2 linked regions of the Alkalilimnicola ehrlichii MLHE-1 genome follow. The protein of the gene in region 1 interacts with the protein of each later gene in a pairwise test. Links are inferred from orthologs where the notes say so. Each region holds a gene or a part of one and is shown on either strand. Other genes may lie near its edges.

Region 1 (7,645 bases):
ATGGCCGCCGGTAGCGAGGACCGGCGGCCCGCCACGGGGCAATCGGATCGGCGATGGGGTGACCCCCCGGCCACGGCGAAGGTACACGGCCCGTCCCTCTGCCTGACGAACCACGCTGTCGTCGCAACGCACCAGAATGTCCCGGTCATGCACCAGCAGCGCATCCGCCAGGCCAGAAAGACGGCGCACAGCGTCCTGGTTATCCGTGACCAGAGGCTCTCCGCCAGGGTTGGCGGAGGTACAGACCCACACCGGCTGCCCGGTGCCGGACAACCAAGCCAATCCCATCGGGCGTCCGGCGGCTTCGTGAAACAGCAGGTAATGCAAAGGCGTATACGGCAACATCACGCCCAGCCAAGGCATCCCTGGCGCCACGCCAGGCAGTTGCCGATCCACGGTGGGACGCTTCCCAGCCAGCAGGATTGGACGGTCGACGCCCGCCAGCAGGTGGCGCTCGCCTGGGGCCAGTCGTACCAGCCTCTCGGCTGCCTCAATGCCGGGGACCATGACGGCGAAGGGCTTCTCGGACCGCCGTTTGCGGGTCCGCAGACGCGCAACAGCTTCCGGGTTTCCGGCATCGCACAGGAGATGGAAGCCGCCCAACCCTTTGATCGCGAGGATCTGTCCGCTGGTCAACCGGTCGACCGTGGCCGCAAGTACGTCCCCCACGGGCAGCGGATGTCCGTCACCGTCAAGTAGTTGCAGACTGGGGCCGCACTCCGGGCAGGCATTCGGCTGGGCATGGTACCGGCGATCGCCGGCGTCCTCATACTCCGCCAGACACCGGGGGCATTGGGGGAATTTGGCCATGCTGGTCCGGACCCGGTCGTAGGGCAGTCCGGAGGTGAGTGTGTACCGTGGGCCGCAGTGGGTGCAGTTGATAAAAGGGTAACGGTAGCGCCGGTCTGCCGGATCGAACAGCTCTTCGAGACAGGCATCACAAACCGCCGCATCCGGCGTGATTTCGGTTGCCACCGCACCGCCGCTGCTGGGCCGGATACGAAACCCACGCTCCCGGGGCTGCAAAGGGCAGGGGTTCTCTACCACCGCCTCGATGCGGGCCAGGGGCGGTGCCTGCTCTCGCAGAGCCACCATAAACCGGGCAAGCTGCGACCCGCCTCCCTGGACCTCCAGGCTGACGCCGCCCGCATCGTTGCGGACCCAACCACTAACGTTGCAGCTGTCAGCAAGGCACTTGACGAAAGGCCGGAAGCCCACACCCTGGACCCGGCCGCATACGCGGACTGCCAGACGCTTGGGCACCGAATGCCGGCTGACCGCATTCATCTCACCGACCCGCACCCGCAGCCCGAAGACGGCGCAACTCCGCTTCCATCGCCGCCACCCGATTACGCAGCGTCGCCACCGTTTCCTCGCGAGCTGCGCTGGCGCGAGCCACACCACGCTCAACCCAACCAACCCACTCCGCAAGCCCTTCACCGCTTTGGGCCGAGACTTGCATGATCTGGATGTCGGGGTTCACCTGTCGCGCATAGCTCAGACAGCGCTCAACGTTAAAGTCAACGTGGGGTAGCAGGTCAATCTTGTTCAGCAGCAGCAGATCCGCCGCATCGAACATATCAGGATACTTAAGCGGTTTATCCTCCCCCTCAGTTACGGAGAGGACCGCAACCTTATGGTTCTCTCCGAGATCGAACGCGGCAGGACAGACCAGGTTACCGACATTCTCGATCATCAGGACGCCATCCTGCAGCTCCGGGATACGCTCCAGCGCATGCCCCACCATGTGACCGTCCAAATGGCAGCCCTTGCCGGTGTTCACCTGGACTGCAGTCACACCGGTGGCCCGGATCCGCGCCGCATCATGATCCGTCTGCTGATCGCCCTCGATCACCGCCACCGGCAACCGCTCCCGCAACGCACGGATCGTGGCCGTGAGCAGCGTGGTCTTGCCTGAGCCGGGACTAGACACCAGATTCAGTACGAAAAGGCCCCGGTCCCGGAATTGCTGACGATTGGCCTCTGCATAGCGATTGTTCTTGGCGAGGATGTCCTGCTCGATGCGCACCATGCGGCTTGGGCTCATCCCGGGTGCGTGCGCATGGTGCGCTTGAGCACCGTCAGCGCCATCGCTCGGGGCATCCACCGCAAGCCCGGCAGCCGCGGCAGCAACAGGATGTCCCCGCGGCTCATCGGCTGGGTCGTGACCATGGTGGTGGGTCACTTCACCGTCCACGCGGGTCTCATCAGCCCCGCAACCGCATACCGTACACATCAGTCCACCTCCAGATCCTTGATCCGTAGTTCATCGCCACCAATCACCTGCAACTGATAGCTGCCACAATCAGGGCAGGCATCAAACCGGCGCCTGACGGCGACCCTTTCCCCGCATCCGAGACAGAATGCCTGCCCTGGTCGTTGAACAATCTCAAGTCGCGCCCCGTCCGCAAGCGTATCGCGGCAAACGACGTCAAAACCGAAATACATTGCGTCGAGCTCCACCCCGGCCAGTTCCCCCACCTCCAGGCGAACCGTCCGCACCCGACTGAACATCTGACGACGCGCCTCTTCCTCCAGGATTTGCAGAATCCCCTCACAAAGCGACATCTCATGCATCAGTGGACCTCCACCCGGCTGCCGACACAGGGGTTCAGAGCCAGCACTGCCAGTTCCGCAAGCCGCCGGACCCCCTCCGCCGGGCCTCCGCCTGGTCGCTCACGAAGCCCGCTCACCAAGACACCCCGGGGATGAAAGTTCCATTCGGTGGGGGCGACAACGGCATAATCCGCGACCTGGCCCCTGTGCAACCGCACCCAATGCAGCAGAAGACCGCGGGCCGTATCCACGATGCCACAGCCGGTGCCCGTGACCTGACCCACCTCCTCGGAAACAGGTTCAACGCCTATTGCCCGTAGGGCATTGCGCAGGCGGCCGGGCAGAACCAATAGTTCCAGCACCGCGGCCAAGAGGCGGGGCAGGATTCCCGGGCCATGGCGGGCGAGCACCCCCTGGAGTGCCGGGTTCGCCCGCTGGCGGGCGAAGGGTCCAGTCTCCCGTAGCCCAGCCTGGGCCGTGCCGGATTCGCCTGCCTCGTCTCGCGGGTCGAGGGGCCATACCGCAAGGTCGCGTGAACCTTGCAAGCAGTCGCCCACGGCGCGTAAACCAGCCGGCTCCAACGACGGCAAACTAGCCACACCAAAGCCCTGCGGCACCTCATCACGCACCCAGCGCAGCGCCGCCGCCACTTCGCTATCGCAGCAATCCAGCCAGCTATCGACGTCGGCGCTGTCGGCCAGTACCGAGGTCCCCACGATTTCGAACAAGGCAGACTCCAGCCGGTTTACGGCGGCGTCGCGCCCCCTTATGTCATCACCCACCGCGCACATTACCCCCCGCAAGGCCCTGTTGGCTTCGCTAAGCCCTGCCGGCGTGCCCTTCAGCAACTGTCGAGGCAGACACAGCCCCAGCCGCCAAAGGTGCTCGCGGATCCACTCCAGCAGAACACCGGGGTGCTCTTGGACACCCGCCCCCCCACCGCGCTGCACGCCCGCACCCGCCAGCGCCGCGCGCGCAGCGGTTGCCTGCGCCTCGCCGCACACACCGAACAGCAGCCGCATGCGCCCCGGCACATAGCCGGCGGCCGAACCCCGCAGTAGGTCACCCACCCAAGGTGGACGCCGTCCCTGCAGAACGACTTCGTTGATCCGACCGCGCCGCCGATGAAGCTGCAGCACCAATTCCGCGCCCGAAGACATCAGCGCCCCTCATCGTCGAAACGGCCCGTCAGCACGGCCCGGCGACTATGACCCGACGGACGACATACCGCGCGCAAGGCCGCCTCCGCTACCATCCGAAAGCTGTCCTGGTCCTCCACCCGCTCAACGGGCGACATAATGGAACAGGCCTGAAAGGTGCCGATGCCGGCCGCCCTGCAAACATGAAACAAGTAAACGCCCGCCGGCAGGGCCCAATGCTGCTCGCTCCGTTCGGGCAGTTGTTCCCAGTCCTCGCCTTCGCCGGGCATAAGGATCAGGTTGAGGAACCAAGGACTGAGCAGTGCCCCGAACGGTCGCCCCTGGTAACGATGGAATCCCACAGCCTCGACCGTCAGTGCCGGATTGGCCAGGGCTATCTCAGCCATTTGTTCAGCCTGAACACGGTGGAATGCCGCTTCCAGTAGCCGGACTTGTTGCGTCAGCCACGTGTCGCGATTCATCGCCGGATCCTTCATAAGTCGTCCGGAACCACCATGAACTGTTCCCGTGCCCCCTCACAGACGGGACAGACCCAGTCAGATGGCAGGTCGGCGAATGGCGTGCCTGCGGCAACCTGGGACTCGGGGTCGCCTTCCTCCGGATCGTAGACATACCAGCAGATCTTGCACTCCATGCGCGTCTCTGGGGCGATACGGCTGGCGTCCCCCAAGTAGGAGCCCTCGAAGGTGGGGGTCATCGCGTCACCTCCAATACTTCAGCCACTCGATCAGCGCTGTCAGCAATATCCTCGGGTGCTGCACAAACCACGTCCGGCACAGCCACGACCTCAAGGGTGTTGAGGATGAGGACGTCCACTGAATTGAAGTACTGCACCCACCAGACTCCGGCAGTCATCGTGGCGGTCACCCTGCAGTTCCCGTATCCCCGCGACAGTACCGCGGTCTCACTACGACCCAGCGCCTCGTCCAGGCATTCATGGTCTTCCGGCGTCAAGGGCAGTAGGCTGAGATTAATGACATGGCGCCCGTTGTTCGATAGAACATCAAGATGTTCCGTGAGCTCGCTCAGGACGCCGGGCGCGTTCATTACACCTTCCGGCCACTGCTCCGGTAACCGCGGCGCCGGCGAGGCTTCCGCGAAGGCGTTCAGCAAACAATCCGGCACCGGCCCGATCTCCAGGCGGTCTCTCCCAGCCGCCGCATCCGCAACCCGCCAGACACCGGCAAACACCGATTCCTGGGCGACCACACCATGCCCCGGAAGGCGTGCGCTGACCTCGCCATCCCCAAGTACCTCATCCAGTAGTCTGCGTTCCGCGTCGGAGAGCGTCGATACATCGAGATGGATGTTCCGCTCATCCGGCTGCCAGCGCCGGGCCCCGGCGATCACGCTTTCCAGGCAACGCAGGGTCCCCTCCCGGTCGCTCAGCACCTCGGGATCGGGGAGCACCGCCGGGGAGAATGTGCCCATCCCTTTTGGCATCGGCAGATAATCCAGCCCTGGCTCCTCAAAGCCGCTGCCCGCGGGGCCGGAGAGGGGGTGTTCCACATGCCCATCCTGGTTCGACATAACGCCTCCTATGAATTGCAACCGGTGGCCGATGAGGCCCCGCCACTTACAGGAATACCCACCGACGGTGGCCGACGTACCGGCCCCTCGAGCAATCGATTCAGCTCTTCGAGGAAGACCAACCAGTCCCTCATACCCTCGATACAACCCAGGTAGCCCCCATCACGCAGCACCACCAGGGCTGGCCACCGGCGCACACCGAAACGCCGCCCGACAGCCTTTTCCGAATCCTGGCTTACCACGGCGGCCTGCAGCCGCCCTCCCATAGCCGTCAGGAGTTCCGGCAACACCACCGCAAAATCCCCGCTTTCCCGCACACGCCCGGGATCTCCGGCCAGCAACAACATTGCCTCGCCGGCCTGCTCTGCCCACTCCTCCACCCCGGCCTCATTGACCCGAGGCAGGCCATGCTCCTCAGTCAGTTGATCCAGCAGGATTTGGCTCATAAATCTTGCCTCCAACACTATGTCGTTGAGCGCTTTCAGGTTGACTTCCGTCGCCGTCATCCTGCGGCCTGAGGTGTGCCGGCAGTTGCGGCTCACGTCCTTCGAGATCCTGAAACAGGCCCGCAACTGTTACACCGGCACGCGCTGCCTCAAGCGCCTCCAGTGCCGTGGCGATCTCTGCGGCGCGCTGCCCGTCGATGACCTCCCGTGCCGTGTCGATATGCACCAGCAGCCAGCTACCCACAGGCTGCGGGCCGACCAGCATCAGGTCCACCCGAGCCACACCCTGGCAACCTTCTGCGAGCGCCCAGGTACCGTGACACTCCAATACCCGCATCGGTATGCCAATGCACATCAGGCTTGCCCCCTAACGGCCAGAACACGCGGATCACCATAGCGGCAGGCTGCCCCCTCATCCGGCCGATCCGCCTCGTAGCGGGCCATATCCAGAGCGGAATCGTTCAGCCGCGGCCTGGCGGACCGGCAGCGCGGCGCGGGCGATACCCCCCATTCGCGAAGGCAATCCAACGCAATCGCCAGTGCCTCCGGCACCCGGGCCTTGACACTCGCCCGAAGGCTACCGCCGTAATCCTCCAGCTCCTCGGGTTGAACCCCGATCAATACGAGGGCCTCAGGCAGTTGACCCAAGAGGTCCGCCGTTGCGAGGACCTCTTGAAAGCCTGTCTGATGAAGGCTCATTTTCTTGGCGCCCATGAACTTCGGAACATCCGCACCACGAACCACCTTGAGGGTGCCCGGCGGCAAGGCGTAATCCACCGCATCGAATACGAGCAGGCGGTGTGCGGCCGTCACGTACTCCAGCAGATACAACCCCTGGGTGCCGCCATCGAGGAGCCGTACCCGATCCTCCGGCAGGTCATACTCCGCCGCCAGCGCCTCTGCGGCACGCACACCGAAACCCTCATCCGCCCAGAGCAGGTTGCCGATGCCCAACACGAGAATGTCTGGTTCCTGTCCCATCGGTTCACATCCTCCGATTCTCTGCCGGACCCCACGCCGAGCCCGGCAACAGAGTGCCCAACTCAATCGCGCCGATTGTCTTTGAACAGACGGTGGCCACTGACCATCGTGCTGATGATGCTCTGCCGCGACATAATGTCCTCTCGGAACGCCACGTAAATGTGGACGATCACAAAGAGCACGATCCAGTACATTCCCAGGTGGTGCCATGAGTGCAGCAACTGAGTATTCCCAAAGAGAGGGATCAGCCACCCGAACAGGGCGTCCTGCCAGCTTCCTTGGCCCGCGCCCTCGGCATACAGAGCAAAGCCTGTAAAGATCATGAATACTGAACCGAGGGTCATGAACAGAAACATCGCGAGTTGTGCCAGAGGATTGTGGCCCACATACTTCTTGGGTTCCCGCTCCAAGAACAGGTACCAACGCAGTTCCCTACCGACCTCGCGCCACCAGCTCCCTCGGTAGAGCGGCAACTTAAAGAGCTGCCTCGCATGCTCATTACCCACCAGGGCCCAATAAATCCGCCCCAGGAAGCCGATCGCAAATATGTACGCGGCGGTAAAGTGGGCAAATCGGATGTAACCCAACAGGTAATTATCAATCGCTTCCCCCGGCCGGCTCGCCGGGGGATGGGCAATAAGATACCCCGTCGCTATCAGAACGATGATGCAAAGTGCATTCACCCAATGCCACAGACGCAATGGGGCCTCATAAACGTAAAGCTCCTTCCACTTCTCCTGTTTTGTTGATGTGCCACCTTTCACTTCTTCTTCTGCTGTAGCCATAACTCTATCCTCCCAGGAGGCCCCGCCCGGGGCCCTCCATACACCGCTTAGCGCACCTTCACTCGGGTGAGTTCCCGGCCGTCATCGCCCATCACATGGGTAGAACAGGCGAGGCAGGGGTCGAAGCTGTGCAATGTCCGCAGGATCTCGAGCGGTTGGTCGCGCTTCGCTAGCGGCGTATTCAGCA
Region 2 (15,924 bases), 1.3 Mb from region 1 along the record:
TCCAGCATTTGCCGGAGCAGTTCCGGCAGCAATCGATCCCCCAGCGTATCCTGCATCCTGGAAAAACGGGCGACAAACGCATCCAGGCGCTCCGCTCGATCCGGGTCCTCCTCCAGGCCCGCAACCCAGGTGGTGTCCACAGGATGGGGTAGCAGTCGCTGAGTGGTGTGTATCAGGTGTTCGCCCTCCCGCCGGACGGTATCCAGCAGGAAGATCAGCCGATCACTTGCAGGTCTAAGCGTCAAAGCGCCACCCCTGTTTCTCGAGCGACCTTATGAATAGGCTGCATACGCGTGGCGGGGTCTATAATCAGCACGTCGATGCGTTGATCGCCTAAGGCAAGCTGCAGCTTGGCCGCCAGCCGGCTGGCCTCGGCCGGGCGATTGGCCAGTATACGGTCTGTCTCCACCAATAAATCAATGTCACCGCCCCGCGCCGCATCATCCACACGGGAACCGAAGAGCCGCACACGCGCATCCTCGCCCAATTGTTCGGCCACAGCCTTCCTGATCGTGGCAATCTGTTGGCTGGTCAATCGCATAAGTAGGAGTATATCACCCGTCATATTGGCGTCGGCCTGCCGCCTTGGGGCGCTTTTCCGGTATGCTCTGGCCACCGTGCCACGCGCCACTGCCTGAGAGCCACCGCGGATGAGTGTTTACCGAGACGAAAGCCCCGCCACCGGGTTGGACCACCTGAAGGCCGCACTGCTCTACCCCCTGCCCCACCACGCCATCTCGCGGATGGTGCACTGGGCGGTCCGGGTGGAGACGCCGTGGTTCAAGAACCTGCTGATCAAGGCCTTCATCCGGGTGTTCAAGGTGGACATGAGCGAGGCACTGGAGGAGGACCCCACCGCCTACCCCACCTTCAATGCCTTCTTCACGCGGGCCCTGAAGCCCGAGGCCCGCCCGCTGCCGGACGACCCGGACGCCATCCTGTCACCGGCGGACGGCACCATCAGCCAGATGGGGCCCATTGAGAGGGACACGATCTTCCAGGCCAAGGGCCACAGCTTCACCACCGCCGAGCTTCTGGGAGGTGATGAGGCGTTGGCGGAGGAGTTTCGGGATGGCTGGTTTGCGACCATCTACCTGTCACCGCGGGACTACCACCGGGTGCACATGCCGATGACCGGCACCCTGCGGCAGATGATTCATATACCGGGGCGGTTGTTCAGCGTGGCGCCCTTTACCGTGCGTACAGTGCCTAAGCTGTTTGCGCGCAACGAGCGGGTGGCCTGTATTTTCGACACCGACCGAGGGCCGATGGCGGTGGTGCTGGTGGGGGCGATCAATGTGGGGAGTATTGAGACCGTGTGGGCGGGGGAGATAACCCCGCCGGCAGGAATCCGCGCGCAATACAGCAATTACGAGGCGGACAACGCGCCAACCATAGCACGAGGCCATGAAATGGGGCGTTTCAACATGGGATCAACCGTTATTACGTTGCAAAACAGTCGGCCGGCCCCAGGAAAAATAATGAGCGCGCACATAAAACAGGGAATGACGATTTAACATAGTCACCTAGTCTGTGGTCTGTCGCCAATAACCAGCGAAAGCAAGATTGTCCTCATCGTCATCCTCGGCTGGCGGCAACCATGGGTTCGACACATCCTCAGCAACAAAACTTGACCCTCCATTGAACACCACCTCACCGCTGGCAACGACTGACCCTGAAATATCGGAAGAACCGTTGTGAACAAAGTCCCCATCAGTCCAGTAGGTCGCCGTACTTGGCCCCGTCTTTCCATTAAACTCCATATTTCCTTGCGCAATAAATGCGGTATTCGACTCCCCTTCCGCCGAGTATTGCGCAGCACCATTATGAGTCAAATCACCGGTCGCAATAATCGTCACATCACTGAAACTACCTCCAACCTCCACATTCCCTTCACAATAATAGGTTATATGGCCTGTCGGATTATCTTCTCGGTCCACCCCACTGGATAATGCGTCACAATGCTCTTCACCAAAACGGACCTCAGAGTTCGGCTCATCATCTGGTGGAACCATTCCACCTTCAACAAACTCGGCTATGAAATCCTCGACGCGCGGAACGTCCAAAACGTCGGTTCTAAGAAAGTCCCCTTCCTCTAACCCAGCCCCATGAACAGCCCCATCCCCTGCAACAGATACGAGCCCCTCTACTGTACTAGGATTAGCGAAATCGATCGCTGTATTGGAGTGGACACCGGTAAGATAGTAAGACTTGCCATTCTGCACGAATTTGCCATCCGCAAAAATCCCACGATCAAATGCAGGATGGTTGTCATCGGTATACACTGGGGCCGGGACGAAAAGCTCAAAGTCTACACGCCGTACTGATCCAGCCTGTCCTGACACTCTCCCCTCGCTGCGGACATTTAACCACGCCTCGAAATCCGAGTGTGTATCGTCACACGGAGTCAATAGAGATAAGTTGTACTCTCCGTGCTCTCCGACAGTGCCAGCTAATCCATCGATTAATCCTTCCGCTGCATTGCAGTCGATGCCGGCACCCGCTTCATGCAGTTCTCTGAGTGCAGCAGCCACTCCACTATCCGCTGCAAACAAGGCATCCGTCTGCTGCTTCGAATTGCTGGCCATACGCTCCTGCAGCATCGCCTGGTTCGCGCCGGAGATGCCGATGACGGTCAGGACCAACAGGATGAGCATCGCTAGGATCAGGGCGGAGCCTGCCTCGCGGCGCTGGCCGGGTCTTGTCTCGTGCCTCATGGTGTCCATGGGTTGCTCCTGCACTTAGGGCCGTTTTGCCTGCCGCCGGGATGGCCCGGCGGCGGATTCCGTTAAAGGTGCCGCCAGGACAGCACCTCGACACCCGCCGGACCGAGCAGCCGGCGGGCGTTGTCCAGCGCCTGGCTGCTGAACCGGATCTCGCCGTTCCCGGAGATGGTGATGGCGGTCGAGCCCGTCCCCGAAGGGTCATCAAGGACCTGACCGTCCAGTCCGATGACGGCGCCGTAGAAGGTGGAGTTGCCGGTGTTCAGGCTGGCGCCGGGCATCAGGATCACCAGGCCCTCGTAGCTCATGGTGCCCTCGAAGCTGACCCCCGCTTCCACCACCAGCACCCCGGCACCCGACAGGTTGCCGGCGACACTCGAGCCACTGGCAAGGCGGCTGAACTGCGGACTGGTGCGGGTGCCCAGCTCGCCAGTTTGGTTGACCGCCCCGGTCACCACTGCGGGTTCACCAAGGGCATCGCTGATCTCCACCCAGGCGTCGAACCAGGCATTCCACGCACTCTCAGCCTGGAAGGGCTCAGAGATCATCTCGCTGGCCGGGTTGCCGGCGTACTGATTACTGCCACCCGCCAGTTCGCCGTCTCCCCAAAGCCGGGCGCCGGTCTTGTCCACTGTGCCCTCGGCGTTCCGATCGGGGTCGAGGCTGGTTCGACAACCCGCCCCCTCGCATTCGAAGTCGGCGGGAACGGGGTAGTCGCGCCCGTCCACACTGCCGGGTGAGCCGCCGGCGTTGACCGAGCAGCTAATGCTGACCCCGAAACAGCTCACGGCGGCGTCGGCCACATCACCGAAATCGCGCCCGGGGGCAATACCGACCAGGGTCTCCACCCGCCGCCGGGCCTGCACCTCGCCGTCGGCTGACAGGTGATCACCAGTGCTCAGCAGCCGGTAGCAGGCATCCGCCCCGGGGCCGCAGCCACCCAGCTGGCCGGGCAGCACCTCCGTGCAGTCCACCTGGAAACGGGTGAAGCGCCCACCCGGGGTCCCCGAGAGCATATTGGTCTCGCAGGTCAGGGGATTGTTCGGTCGCTCCAGCCACCAGAGCACCTCTGCGATACCGGACTCGGCGGCGAACAACGCAGCCGTCTGCTGCTTGGTATTGGCCGCCATCCGCTCCTGCAACAGGGTGACGCCCGCTGTGCTGATGCCAATCACGGTGAGCACCAGCAGGATCAGCAGGGCCACGACCAGCGCGGCGCCCCCCTGTGACGGGGACTGCCGTTGCAGTGGTGGGCTTGTGGGGTGCTGTGCGGGTGTCACCATCGGCCGAAGCTCCTAGTCGTTGCCCAGCGGGTGGAATGTGTGGTTGCGTACCGCCGTGGTGAACTCAATCCAGGGGATCGCGCGGTCATCCTCGTCCACACCGGGCGTTTCCTCGCCCCATAGAGTGAAGGTGAGGCGGATGGTGCGTACGTCAGTGGCATCCCCCGGGGCACTCTGATAGGTCAAATTGCTGCCCTGCCGGACACCGAATGCAATGCCCTCCAGCCGCAGGCCGTCCACCAGCGGGTTCAATGTGCCGCCATCGTCACTGAACCTTACCCGGTCGCCGGCGAACTTATAGATGGCCTTCACCACATCCCAGCCGCCGTCATCGTCGCAGTACCGCAGTGTGAGCTCGCTGTCATTGGCATCCCATTCGATCGTATCCTTCTCCTCCAGTCCGGTATCGGCTTTGCAATCATCCGGCGCGTAACCGGCCATGCGAATATCCCGGGCGATGAACTCGGTGAAGAAGCGGGCATCCTCGGCCACCCGGTTGATGTGCTGCTGGGTCTCCTGGGTCTGCCGGCTGGCGGCGAAGAGGCTCACCACCCCGAGCAGGATGATGCTGCCGATCAGCAGCGAGACCATGAGCTCCACCAGCGTCACACCCCGCTGCAGGCGCTGGCGTTGATTCAGGGCGTTCGTCATCACAGCCCCCTACAACCGGAACCAGTAATCGAAATCGATGCGGTCGTCATCCGGATCTCCCCCCCTGCCCCGTTCCGTCCACTCCAGGGTCAGCCGGTAGAGCAGATCATCGGTATTGGCACCCTCGTGGCTCAGCTCTGCCTCCAACGTGCCCGGGAAGAGGCCCCGAGTGGCCCGCGCCCAGCGGGCCAGGTCGTTGGCTGCAAGCTGTGCCTCGTTACAGGCCAACCCGCCCTCGCAAGCATCCGGATTGGCGGTGCTGATCTGAGCGAAGTCCGAGAAGTCGTAATCCCCGTCGACGACCGCACCCCGGTTGGCCCGCATCCGCTCCTCCAGGTCCAGCGCCTGTACGCTGGCCATAGAGCTCAGGTAGGCGCTGTGGCTGTAGCTGAGCATATTGGCCTGCAGCGCCAGCACGCCCAGCAGCCCGACGGAAATGATGACCAGCGCGATCAGGACCTCCAGTAGGGTGAAGCCGCCCTGGCGCCGCGGTCCTGTGGTTGAATGGATGGCTGATCTCATGGCTCATCCTCGCAATCGACAACCCCAACCTGTCCGCTCCGGCGGACCTCCACGCATCGGGGGTCAACGCCGGTACCGGTGTGACTCAGCCTATAGTGATAGGTCGCGCTTGGATCCGGCCGGCCACGGGGATCGAAGGTGACATCGGCCGTGCTGTCGACGGCGACGTTGGCATTGCGCGAAAAGCGCCGCTGCCGGTCCGACCCGCCACTGTCGGCATCCACCAGCAGCCAGCTCTCGGCATCTCCGGACATGGTCACCGTCCAGGGGCTGCCCTCGCGCACCGCCTGGCTCCGCGCCACGGTCAACGCCGTCACCATGTCGTTGGCGGCGGTGGTGAGCTGATTACGCGCCATGATCCGCTGCATCGACGGGGCGGCGATGGCCGCGACCACGGCCAGCACCACCAGCGTGATCATCAACTCGATAAGCGTAAAACCGTTAGACCTTTTCATGCCTTAAAGCATAAGGGCTATTGGGTAGGCCAGGCGCGGGCGCCGCGACTGGCGGCGTCCATCCGCCGACGAGCGGTCCCGGGCGGCCTCAGCACTCCGTGGTCACCGTCCGGATCCGCCCGTTGCGGGACAGGATCACCCGCCGCGACTGCCCGTTGAGACAGAACACCGCCGTGCCGGCCAGGAAGCCCCCGCCGGCCTGACGCGGGATCCCATCACCGCTGAACCGCGCCAGGCCGTCCTGCGGGAAGTTGACCTGGATTTCCGGCCCGGGGGCGGACCACAGCCGGTGGGTGGCGGACGGGTCGCTGGCATCCCCGGTGACCAGCCAGCCCTGGGAGAATTCGCCGTCCTCGTCACAGGCGCCATCCTGGCCGGCCGGGCACAAGACCGTGACGGTATTGGAGCGAACCGCCTGGCTGCGGGCGGTGTGCAGGGCGCTGATGAAGTCGTTGGCGGCAGTGGTAAGGCGCAGGCTGGTGATCACGCCGTTCAGGGCCGGCACTGCCTGGGTCAGGAGCACGGACGTGACGACCAGGACAATCAGCAGTTCAACCAGGGTTAATCCCTTTTGGTGTAACATGAAACCCTCCATGGCTATTGTGGGTGGCGCCGTGGTGACGCCCGCCGGCCTGCTAACGGACGGCGACGGGGCAATCCCTGCCCCATAAGACCGAAGACTAGCGTAGAACGGGCGGCTGAGGCGAGCTTGCGGGCCGCCGCTCGTCAGGGGATGGCGACCAACCGTCGGCTGCCGGATGAAAAGCGCGCGGTCGGCGGGCGAAGCTGGTGACAATCAGTCGGAGACATCGCCGCGGCCAGCGGCGGGGACGGCGGACGAGGATAAGGGTATGCGTGCAAAACGGCCGGGAAACAGCGGGTTCACACTGATCGAGGTGATGATCGTGGTGGTCATTGTGGGCATCCTGGCCTCGATCGCCTATCCGCTGTACACCAATCAGGTGATCCGCGGTGAGCGCTCTGATGGCCAGGCCGCGCTGATGAGTGTGGCGCAGCGCATGGAGCGGATGTACACCCGGGACAACGAGTACTCGGTACCGGGTAACCTCACGTCTGACCAAGGGCTTTGGGAGGTGGACGTGTCGTTACAGAACAACAATCAGGGCTTCCGACTCGAAGCTGACAAGGTGAGCGGGCGCGATGACTCAGATTGCGACGGCACGATGTTTCTGACGCATACCGGAGAGCGTGGGCCGGACGCCTGCTGGTAGTTGGCTGACAGCCGGCGAGACCCTGCCCCGTCACTGCGAGCCCCCATGGGGCGTGGCAGTCCAGGCGGGGGTGTGGATCGCCGCGTCGCTGCGCTCCTCGCGATGACGGGGGTGGTGCCCCGCACCCACCGTCACTGCGAGCCCCGCAGGGGCGCGGCAGTCCATGGCGGGGTGTGGATCGCCGCGTCGCTGCGCTCCTCGCGATGACGGGGGTGGTGCCCCGCACCCACCGTCACTGCGAGCGCGGCCCCACCCCCACCGTCACTGCGAGGAGGCGAAGCCGACGTGGCAGTCTACCGCCCTGGATCGCCGCGGGCCTTCGGCCCTCGCGATGACGGGTGGGGCGCCCCCCCTCGCGATGACGACCGAAAACCCGCGGCCCTCGCCATGGCAGCCCCGCCGTTCTTCCCTGATTCGCGCCCGCGCAGCGGGGCGGGGGCTCGCGATGACGGGGAAAGCCTTCGACCGTCGCGATGACCGGAGGGGCAGGGATGCACCGTGGTTATGCCGAGTCGCGGAGCTCCCGCGGCAGCGAGAACACCACTTTCTCCTCGATGCCCTTCGCCTCCTCCGGTGGGCGGGCGCCCCAGGCCTGGAGCTGGTCCAGGACCTGCCGCACCAGCACCTCCGGGGCCGAGGCGCCGGCGGTGACGCCGATGGCGTGGCGGCCCTCCAGCCACGCCCGCTGGAGTTGTTCCGGGCCGTCCACCAAGTGGGCCTCGACCCCCTTGCGCTCGGCCAGTTCCCGCAGGCGGTTGGAGTTGGAGCTGTTGGGTGAACCCACCACCAGCATCAGGTCCACCTGCTCAGCCAGTTGCTTGACCGCATCCTGCCGGTTCTGGGTGGCGTAGCAGATGTCGTTCTTGCGCGGGCCGGTGATGTTGGGGAACCGTTCGCGCAGGGCGTCGATGACGTTGGCGGTGTCATCCATCGACAGGGTGGTCTGGGTGACGAAGGCGAGGCTGTCCGGGTCGCGAACCACCAGCGCCTGGACGTCCTCGGGCTTCTCAACCAGGTAGATGTCGCCGCCGGCCCCCCCCTGGCGCTCATACTGGCCGATGGTGCCCTCCACCTCCGGGTGGCCGGCGTGGCCGATCAGCACCACCTCGCGCCCCTCCCGCGCGTACTTCTGCACCTCCATATGCACCTTGGTGACCAGCGGGCAAGTGGCGTCAAAGACCTGCAGCCCGCGGCGCTCCGCCTCGCGGCGCACGGCCTGGGAGACGCCGTGGGCGCTGAAGATGACCGTGGCGCCGTCCGGCACCTCGTCCAGCTCTTCGACAAACACCGCGCCCTTGTCCCGCAGGTTGTTGACCACGTAACGGTTATGCACCACCTCGTGGCGCACGTAGATGGGCGCGCCAAAGAGCTCCAGCGCCCGGTCGACGATGTCGATGGCGCGGTCGACGCCGGCACAGAAGCCGCGGGGGTTGGCGAGCAGGACTTGGGTCATGGCGGTGACACCTGGTTGGATTTCGCAGCTATTTTGTCAGCTATTGGGGCCCTGCGGCAACGGCGTGTGCTCACGCCTGCTTGGGCTCCAGGAAGATCATGTAGACCATCACCATGACCACCCCGACAGTGATACCGATGTCGGCGACGTTGAAGATGGGGTAGTGCCAGTCGCGCCAATAGACATGGATGAAGTCGATGACGTAGCCGTGCACCAGCCGGTCGATCAAATTGCCCACCGCCCCACCCAGCACCAGGGCCAGGCCACAGGCCAGGAAATGGCGGCGCCCGCGGATCTGGTGCAGCCACCACAGGATGTACAGCGACACCCCCAGGGCGATGGCGGAGAAGAACCAGCGCTGCCAACCCCCCGCCTCGCCCAGGAAGCTGAAGGCCGCCCCGGGGTTATAGCTGAGGGTGAGGTTAAGCACCGGCAGCAGCGCCACGCTCTGGTGGTAGACCAGCCAGTACTCGGCGGCCAGCTTACTGGCCTGATCCAGCAGCAGCACGACGAATGCCAGGCCGATCCACGGATTCATGCGACCTCGCTCAGGCGTAGTGACGGGTCTCACCCTCGCCGTCGACGTTGCTCACGCAACGGCCGCACAGCTCCGGGTGATCCGCATGGTGGCCCACATCCGGGCGATGGTGCCAGCAGCGGGTGCACTTGGGGTGCTGACTGGCTGCGGCGAAGAGGCGGAAACCCTGGCCATTCTCACCGGGGACCTCCACCGACTCCACCGGGGCCCGTTCCAGATCCTCCACGCGCGCCTCGCTGGTGATCAGCACGAAGCGCAGCTCGTCGCCCAGCCGGTCGAGCTTGGCCTTGAGCTCCGGCGGACAGAAGAGCTGCACCTCCGCCTGCAGGCTGGCGCCAATCACCTTGTCGTTGCGAAGCTGCTCCAGCTCCCGGTTGACACCGGCGCGCACCGCCAGCACGTCGTCCCAGAAGGCGCGCCCGAACGGGTCGCTGTCATCGAGCGGGAACAGGCCCTCGTACCAGGTCTCAAGCAGCACCGAGTCGCTGCGTTCGCCCGGCAGGTGCTCCCAGATCTCCTCGGCGGTGAAGGAGATGATGGGCGCAAGCCAGCGCACCAGGCCCTCGGCCACGTGCCAGAGGGCGGTCTGGCAGGAGCGGCGGGCGAGGCTGTCGGGCTTCGTGGTGTACTGGCGGTCCTTGATCACGTCCAGGTAGAAACCGCCCAGGTCCACCACGCAGAAGTTGTGCACCATCTGATAGATACGGTGGAACTCGTAGCGCTCGTAGGCCTCGCGCACCTGCTGCTGGAGCAGGTAGGCGCGGTCCACGGCCCAGCGGTCCAGGGGCAGCATATCCGGGGGGGCCACGGCGTGTTCGGCGGGCTCGAAGCCGTTGAGGTTGGCGAGCAGGAAGCGGGCCGTGTTACGCATGCGCCGGTAGGCGTCAGCGGTGCGCTTGAGGATGCCGTCGGAGACGGCCATCTCGGCGGAGTAGTCCGAGGAGGCCACCCACAGGCGCAGGATATCCGCCCCCAGGGTATCCATGACCTTCTGCGGGGCCACCACGTTGCCCCGGGACTTGGACATCTTGTGGCCCTTCTCGTCCACGGTGAAGCCGTGGGTAAGCACCCCCTTGTAGGGCGCGGTCTCGCGCACCCCCACCGAGGTGAGCAGCGAGGACTGGAACCAGCCGCGGTGCTGATCGGAGCCCTCCAGGTAGAGGTCGGCGGGCACCTGCAGCTCGTCCCGGCGCTCCAGCACCGTGGCGTGGGTGACGCCGGAGTCGAACCAGACATCCAGGATATCGGTGACCTTCTCGTAGCGCTCGGCGTCAGCGCCCAACAGCTCGGCGGGGTCCAGCTCGAACCAGGCGTCCACCCCGGCCTCCTCCACCCGCCGGGCCACGGCCTCGATCAACCGTTCGCTCTCCGGGTGGGGCTCACCGCTGCGCTTGTCCACGAACAGGGCGATGGGCACACCCCAGTTGCGCTGGCGGGAGATGCACCAGTCCGGCCGGCCGTTGACCATCGATTCGATCCGGGCCTGCCCCCACTCCGGATGCCAGCTCACCCCCTTGATGGCGGCCATGGCGTGCTCACGCATGCCCGCCTTGTCCAGGCTGATGAACCACTGCGGCGTGGCCCGGAAGAGGATGGGGGTCTTGTGGCGCCAGCAATGAGGGTAGCTGTGGCGGTAGGGCTCGTGGTGCAGCAGCGCGCCGCGCTCCGCGAGCAGGTCCACCACCTTCGGGTTGGCCTTGAAGACATGCTGTCCGGCGAAGAACGGGGTGTCGGGGAGGAAAACCCCGTTGCCGTCCACCGGGTTGTCGGTGGGCAGGTCGTACTGCTGGCCGACCACGTAGTCATCCTGGCCATGCCCGGGGGCGGTGTGCACCGCCCCGGTGCCGCCGTCGGTGGTGACGTGCCCGCCCAGGATCACCGGCACCTCGCGTTCCAGGAAGGGGTGCGCCAGTCGCAGGCCCTCGAGCACCGCGCCGTCGCAACGGCCGACGACCCGGTAGTCGTCCACCTCGTAACGGGCCATGGCCGATTCCACCAGCTCGGCCGCCAGCACCAGTAGTTCGTCGTCGAAAGCGACCACGACGTATTCCAACTCCGGGTGCAAAGCCACCGCCTGGTTGGCGGGCAGTGTCCAGGGGGTGGTGGTCCAGATGGGGATGGCGACCCGGCCGGCCGCGGCCGCCTCGCCCCCGAGTCCGGCCCGGCGGTCCAACTCCTCGGGCTCCAGCACGGCAAAGCGCACGTCGATGGCGGGCGAGGTCTTCTCCTCGTATTCCACCTCGGCCTCGGCCAGGGCGGAACCACAGTCGGCGCACCAGTGCACCGGCTTGAAGCCTCGGGTGACATGACCACGCTGGATGATCCGCCCCAGGGCACGCAGGATATCCGCCTCGGTGCGGTAATCCATGGTGAGGTAAGGGTTGTCCCAGTCACCAAGCACGCCGAGCCGCTTAAAATCCTCGCGCTGGCCGTCCACTTGGCTGGCGGCAAACTCGCGGCAGGCGTCGCGGAAGGCCCGCGGGCTCACCTTGGCGCCCGCCTTGCCCCGCTTTTTCTCCACCATCAGCTCTATGGGCAGCCCGTGGCAATCCCAGCCCGGCACATAGGGGACGTCGTAGCCGTCCATGCTGCGCGCCTTGATGATGATGTCCTTGAGGATCTTGTTGACCGCGTGGCCGATGTGGATGTCGCCGTTGGCGTAGGGCGGGCCGTCGTGCAGCACGAAACGGGGCTTGCCGGCGCGCTCGCGGCGCAGGCGACCGTAAAGGTCCGTCTGATACCAGCCGGCGAGCCGCTCCGGCTCCCGCTTGGCCAGATTGCCGCGCATGGGAAAGCCGGTCTTCGGCAGGTTCAGGGTGTGCTTGTAATCACTCACGTCGCGGTCCTTGGGGTCGGATCGGAAAGAGGGTTGTCATTGAACAGGGCCCGGGCTTGGTCCACGTCCCGGCCGATCTGGGCGCTGAGCGCATCCAGCGAGTCGAAATGCCACTCCTCGCGCAGCCGCTGGAGGAATCGCACTTGCAGATGGCAGCCGTATAGTCTGCCTTGCCAGTCCAGCAAATGCACCTCCAGCAGGTGCCGTTTGCCCCCCACCGCCGGGCGGGTCCCGACATTGGCCACCCCGGGCAGCGGCCGGTCGGCCACGCCCTCCACACTCACGGTGAAGATGCCCCCCAGGGCCGGCCGCTGGTTGGCGCGAAAGGCGATGTTGGCGGTGCGGAAGCCAAGCCGCCGGCCGATGGCATCACCCCGCACCACCCGGCCGGAGAGGGTGTACGGGCGGCCCAGGAGGTCCTCGGCCTCACCCAGGTCACCGGCAGCCAGGGCGGCACGTACGCGGGTGCTGCTGATGCGCTCACCGTCCTCGGTGGCCAGGGTCTCCAGGCGGTCCAGCTCGAAGCCGTGCCGGCGCGAGGCCTCGGCCAGCATGGCATAATCGCCCCGGCGGGCGCGGCCGAAGCGGAAGTCGTCACCGATCAGCAGGTGGCGCACGCCCAACCGGCCGATCAGCAGCTCGTCGACGAAGGCCTCTGCCGACATGCCGGCGAGGGCCGCGCCGAAGCGTGCCACCACCACCCGCTGCAGCGGGGTCTCGGCCAACGCCGCGAGCTTGTCGCGCAGGGGGGTGATGCGCGTGGGCGCCTGCTCCGGGCGCAGGGCCTCCAGCGGGTGCGGCTCGAAGGTAAGCAGCAGCGGCGGTACACCCAAGCGCTGCGCCGCAAGCCCCAGGGTGTCGAGCATGGCCTGATGGCCTAAGTGCACGCCATCGAAATTGCCGATGGTCAGCGCGCACCCGCGGTGGCGGGGCTGCAGATTGTGGAGGCCGCGTACCAGTTCCATACCGGGGGAGTGCTCGCAAAACCGCCATTATACAAGGTGTGCGATCAGCCTGCGCGCTCCGCGCCCGGCGGCTCCTTCATGGATCGCCAGTCCCACCCGAACAGGCGCAGGGCGGCGAAATAGACCGCAGCGGCAAGGAGCAGCCACCCACTCAAGCGCAGCACCCGCTCGGTGACACCGGCCTGCAACCATTGCTCCGGCTGACTGGCCGGCCATAGCAGTACCGCCCCCATCACTAGGGTGGCCAGGCCCACCCGCCGGCCCAGGGCGCTCCAGCCGGCACAGGGTGCGTAGTGGCCGCTGCGCCGCAGCGCGCGATAGAGCAGGGTCGCGTTGACCCACGCGGCAACCGCCGTGGCCATCGCCAACCCCACGTGCCCCACCCCGGTGTCATGGAGCCAGAGCACCGCACTGACGCTGAGCACCATATTGCAGAGCAGGCTGATCACCGCGCAGCGCACCGGTGTCCGCATATCCTGGCGGGCGAAGTGCCCCGGCGCCAGCACCTTGACCAGCACGAAACCGAACAGGCCCAGGCTGTACCCGGCCAAGCTCAGGGCAGCGGCCATCACATCCAGTTCGACGAACTGGCCGTAATGAAAGAGGGTGGCGATGATGGGCAGGGCCATGGCCGACAGGCCCACCGTGGCCGGCGCAATGAGCACCAGGACCCAGCGCAGCCCCCAATCCAGAGTCTGGCTGAACCGCTCCGGACTGGCGGCGGCGTGCTCCGCCGACAGGCGCGGCAACAGCACCATACCCAGGGCCACCCCGAACACCCCGAGGGGGAATTCCACCAAACGGTCGGAGAAATAGAGCCAGGTCACGCTGCCGGTGATCAGGAAGGAGGCCAGCACCGTGTCCAGCAACAGGTTGATCTGCGCCACCGAGGAGCCGAAGGCGGCGGGTGCCATCAGCCGCATGATGCGGCGCACACCGGGGTGGCGCCAGCCGAAACGGGGCCGGCGGAGCATGCCGATGGAGGCCAGAAAGGGCAGTTGCAGCAGCAGTTGCAGCACGCCCGCCACCAGCACGGCGACGGCCAGGGCCAGGATAGGCGTCTCCAGCAGCGGCGCGATACCCAGGGCGGCGCCGATCATACACAGATTGAGCAGCACCGGCGCGAAGGCCGGCGGCCCGAACCGGCCCCAGGTGTTGAGGATGCCAGCGGCCGCCGCGGTGAGGGAGATGAACAGGATGTAGGGGAAGGTCCAGCGCAGCAGCTCCACGGCCAGGCCGTATTTCTCCGGCTCGTTACTGAACCCGGGTGCGAAGAGCGTGACCACCCAGGGCGCGCCCGCCACGCCCAGGGCGGTGATCACCAGCAACACCGCCGCCAACACTCCCAGGGTATTCGCCGCCAGCGCACCCACCTCGTCCGGGCGCTTGGTCCGGTACTCGGAGAGCACCGGCACGAAGGACTGGGAGAAGGCGCCCTCGGCGAAGAGCCGGCGCATGAAATTGGGGATCTTGAACGCGACGATGAAGGCGTCGGTCTGCGGCCCCGAACCGAACACCCCGGCCACCACCATGTCGCGCACCAGGCCCAGCACACGTGAGACCATGGTGAGCGATCCGAAGGTAAAGACCGAGCGGAACATCCCCGCCTTCATGCCCCTGGGCTCCGGGTTGTGTCTGGCTCTTCCATGCGGCCCCTTTTATCCGGGTGAACAGGGTTGACATTGCGCTGTAGGGTGCGCATATTACCGGCCTTTCGTTCGCACTGCAGTGATTCAACCAGGAGTCGAGCTTTGGCTAACATCCCTTCGGCAAAGAAGCGCGCCCGCCAGGCGGAAAAGCGTCGCAAGCACAATCAGTCGCAACGGTCGATGATGCGCACTTACATCAAGCGCGTCGTGAACGCCATCAAGGCCGGCGACAAGGCGCAGGCCGAGGAAGCCTACAAGGTCGCCGTGCCGGTTATCGACCGCATGGCCACCCGCGGCCTGATCCACAAGAACAAGGCCGCCCGCCACAAGAGCCGCCTCAACCAGCACCTGCGCAACCTGCAGGGCTGAACCGACCGGGCACCCTGCCCGGCCGGCCACTGACAACGCCGGCACCCGGTAACAGGGGCCGGCGTTTTCTGCGTGGGCGAATGACGGACCCCATCCGCGGCCAGGACTCGCGCCGCGGGCACAAGGGGCCGAAGCACCGGCTCAGCCGCCGTCGGCGGTGACCACCATGTTGTCCCGGTGAATCAGCTCCGGTTCATCCACGTAGCCCAGGATGGACTGGATCTCCCGGCTGGGCCGCCCGAGGATCTGACGCGCCTCCTTGGCGCTGTAGTTGACCAGCCCCCGGGCCACCTCCCGCCCGTCAGGCGCCAGACAGGCCACCATCTCCCCGCGGGAGAACCGACCCTCCACCCGCGTCACGCCGACCGGCAGCAGGCTGCTCCCCGCCTCGCGCAGCACCCGGGCCGCACCCTCATCCAGCCAGAGCCGGCCGCGCAGCCGCAGATGGCTGGCGAGCCACTGCTTGCGGGCCGCCACCGGCTCGCGCTCTGGGTACAGCAGGGTGCCCAGGCGTTCACCGGCAGCGATACGGGCGAGCACGTCGCGCTCGCGCCCCGAGGCGATCACGGTGATGCACCCCGAGCGGGCCGCGCGAGCCGCCGCCTGCACCTTGGTGAGCATACCGCCCCGCCCCAACGCGCCGCCGCCACTGCCGCAGTACCGCTCCAGCCCCGGATCCTCGGCCGAGGCCTCGCGGATCAGCCGCGCCTCCGGGTGCCTGCGCGGATCCGCATCGTACAGGCCCTCCTGATCGGTCAGGATCACCAGCACGTCCGCCTCCACCAGATTGGCCACCAGCGCCGCAAGGGTGTCGTTATCGCCGAAGCGGATCTCATCGGTGACCACGGTATCGTTCTCGTTCACCACCGGCACCACGCCCAGGCGCAGCAGCTCACGCAGGGTGGTCCGGGCATTCAGGTAGCGGCGGCGGTTGGCCAGGTCATCGTGGGTCAGCAGCACTTGGGCGGTGCGCAACCCTTCGGCACGAAAGCCGCTCTCCCAGGCCTCTACCACCCCCATCTGACCCACCGCAGCGGCGGCCTGCAACTGGTAGAGCGCGTTCGGCCGCTGCGACCAGCCCAGCCGACTCATGCCCTCGGCCACAGCACCGGAGGAGACCAGCGTGGCCTGGCGCCCGCCGCGGCGCAGCCCGACCACTTCGCTCGCCCAGCCCTGGATGGCCCCGCGGGCCACCCCCTGACCATCGCTGGTCACCAGGGCGCTCCCCACCTTCACCACCCACCGGAT

The links.
Region 2: the proteins of MLG_RS10290 (region 1) and ileS interact in binary tests that used the Escherichia coli proteins (3 or more experiments, as listed by UniProt). The link is inferred for Alkalilimnicola ehrlichii MLHE-1 from one-to-one orthologs.

The regions. Positions count from the first base shown.
Region 1 is NC_008340.1:2,290,992-2,298,636, forward strand. Bases 4,861-7,645 are described here. They hold MLG_RS10290 (HyaD/HybD family hydrogenase maturation endopeptidase), read right to left. Parts: upstream 6,674-7,645; coding sequence 6,047-6,673; downstream 4,861-6,046. Other genes in these bases: MLG_RS10280 (hydrogenase expression/formation protein), read right to left, coding at 4,861-5,246; MLG_RS10285 (thioredoxin domain-containing protein), read right to left, coding at 5,255-5,692; MLG_RS15200 (HypC/HybG/HupF family hydrogenase formation chaperone), read right to left, coding at 5,661-6,047; cybH (Ni/Fe-hydrogenase, b-type cytochrome subunit), read right to left, coding at 6,736-7,458; MLG_RS10300 (nickel-dependent hydrogenase large subunit), read right to left, coding at 7,506-7,645. Also shown: carbamoyltransferase HypF, read right to left, coding at 1-1,287; hydrogenase nickel incorporation protein HypB, read right to left, coding at 1,289-2,236; hydrogenase maturation nickel metallochaperone HypA, read right to left, coding at 2,236-2,577; MLG_RS10265 (nickel-dependent hydrogenase large subunit), read right to left, coding at 2,577-3,716; [NiFe]-hydrogenase assembly chaperone HybE, read right to left, coding at 3,716-4,177; MLG_RS10275 (rubredoxin), read right to left, coding at 4,189-4,413; more of MLG_RS10280, read right to left, coding at 4,410-4,860.
Region 2 is NC_008340.1:962,746-978,669, reverse strand. The notes cover bases 8,668-12,093. They hold ileS (isoleucine--tRNA ligase), read right to left. Parts: upstream 11,694-12,093; coding sequence 8,868-11,693; downstream 8,668-8,867. Other genes in these bases: MLG_RS04400 (bifunctional riboflavin kinase/FAD synthetase), read right to left, coding at 11,690-12,093; lspA (signal peptidase II), read right to left, coding at 8,668-8,857. Also shown: MLG_RS04460 (hypothetical protein), read right to left, coding at 1-245; MLG_RS04455 (nucleotidyltransferase domain-containing protein), read right to left, coding at 242-541; asd (archaetidylserine decarboxylase), read left to right, coding at 651-1,517; MLG_RS15080 (pilus assembly PilX family protein), read right to left, coding at 1,527-2,726; MLG_RS14735 (pilus assembly PilX family protein), read right to left, coding at 2,789-4,006; MLG_RS04440 (PilW family protein), read right to left, coding at 4,019-4,657; type IV pilus modification protein PilV, read right to left, coding at 4,667-5,179; MLG_RS14725 (GspH/FimT family pseudopilin), read right to left, coding at 5,176-5,634; MLG_RS14720 (GspH/FimT family pseudopilin), read right to left, coding at 5,723-6,217; MLG_RS15835 (type IV pilin protein), read left to right, coding at 6,486-6,866; ispH (4-hydroxy-3-methylbut-2-enyl diphosphate reductase), read right to left, coding at 7,369-8,319; more of lspA, read right to left, coding at 8,390-8,667; more of MLG_RS04400, read right to left, coding at 12,094-12,658; murein biosynthesis integral membrane protein MurJ, read right to left, coding at 12,703-14,271; rpsT (30S ribosomal protein S20), read left to right, coding at 14,410-14,676; proB (glutamate 5-kinase), read right to left, coding at 14,818-15,924. UniProt on the Escherichia coli protein: Catalyzes the attachment of isoleucine to tRNA(Ile). As IleRS can inadvertently accommodate and process structurally similar amino acids such as valine, to avoid such errors it has two additional distinct tRNA(Ile)-dependent editing activities.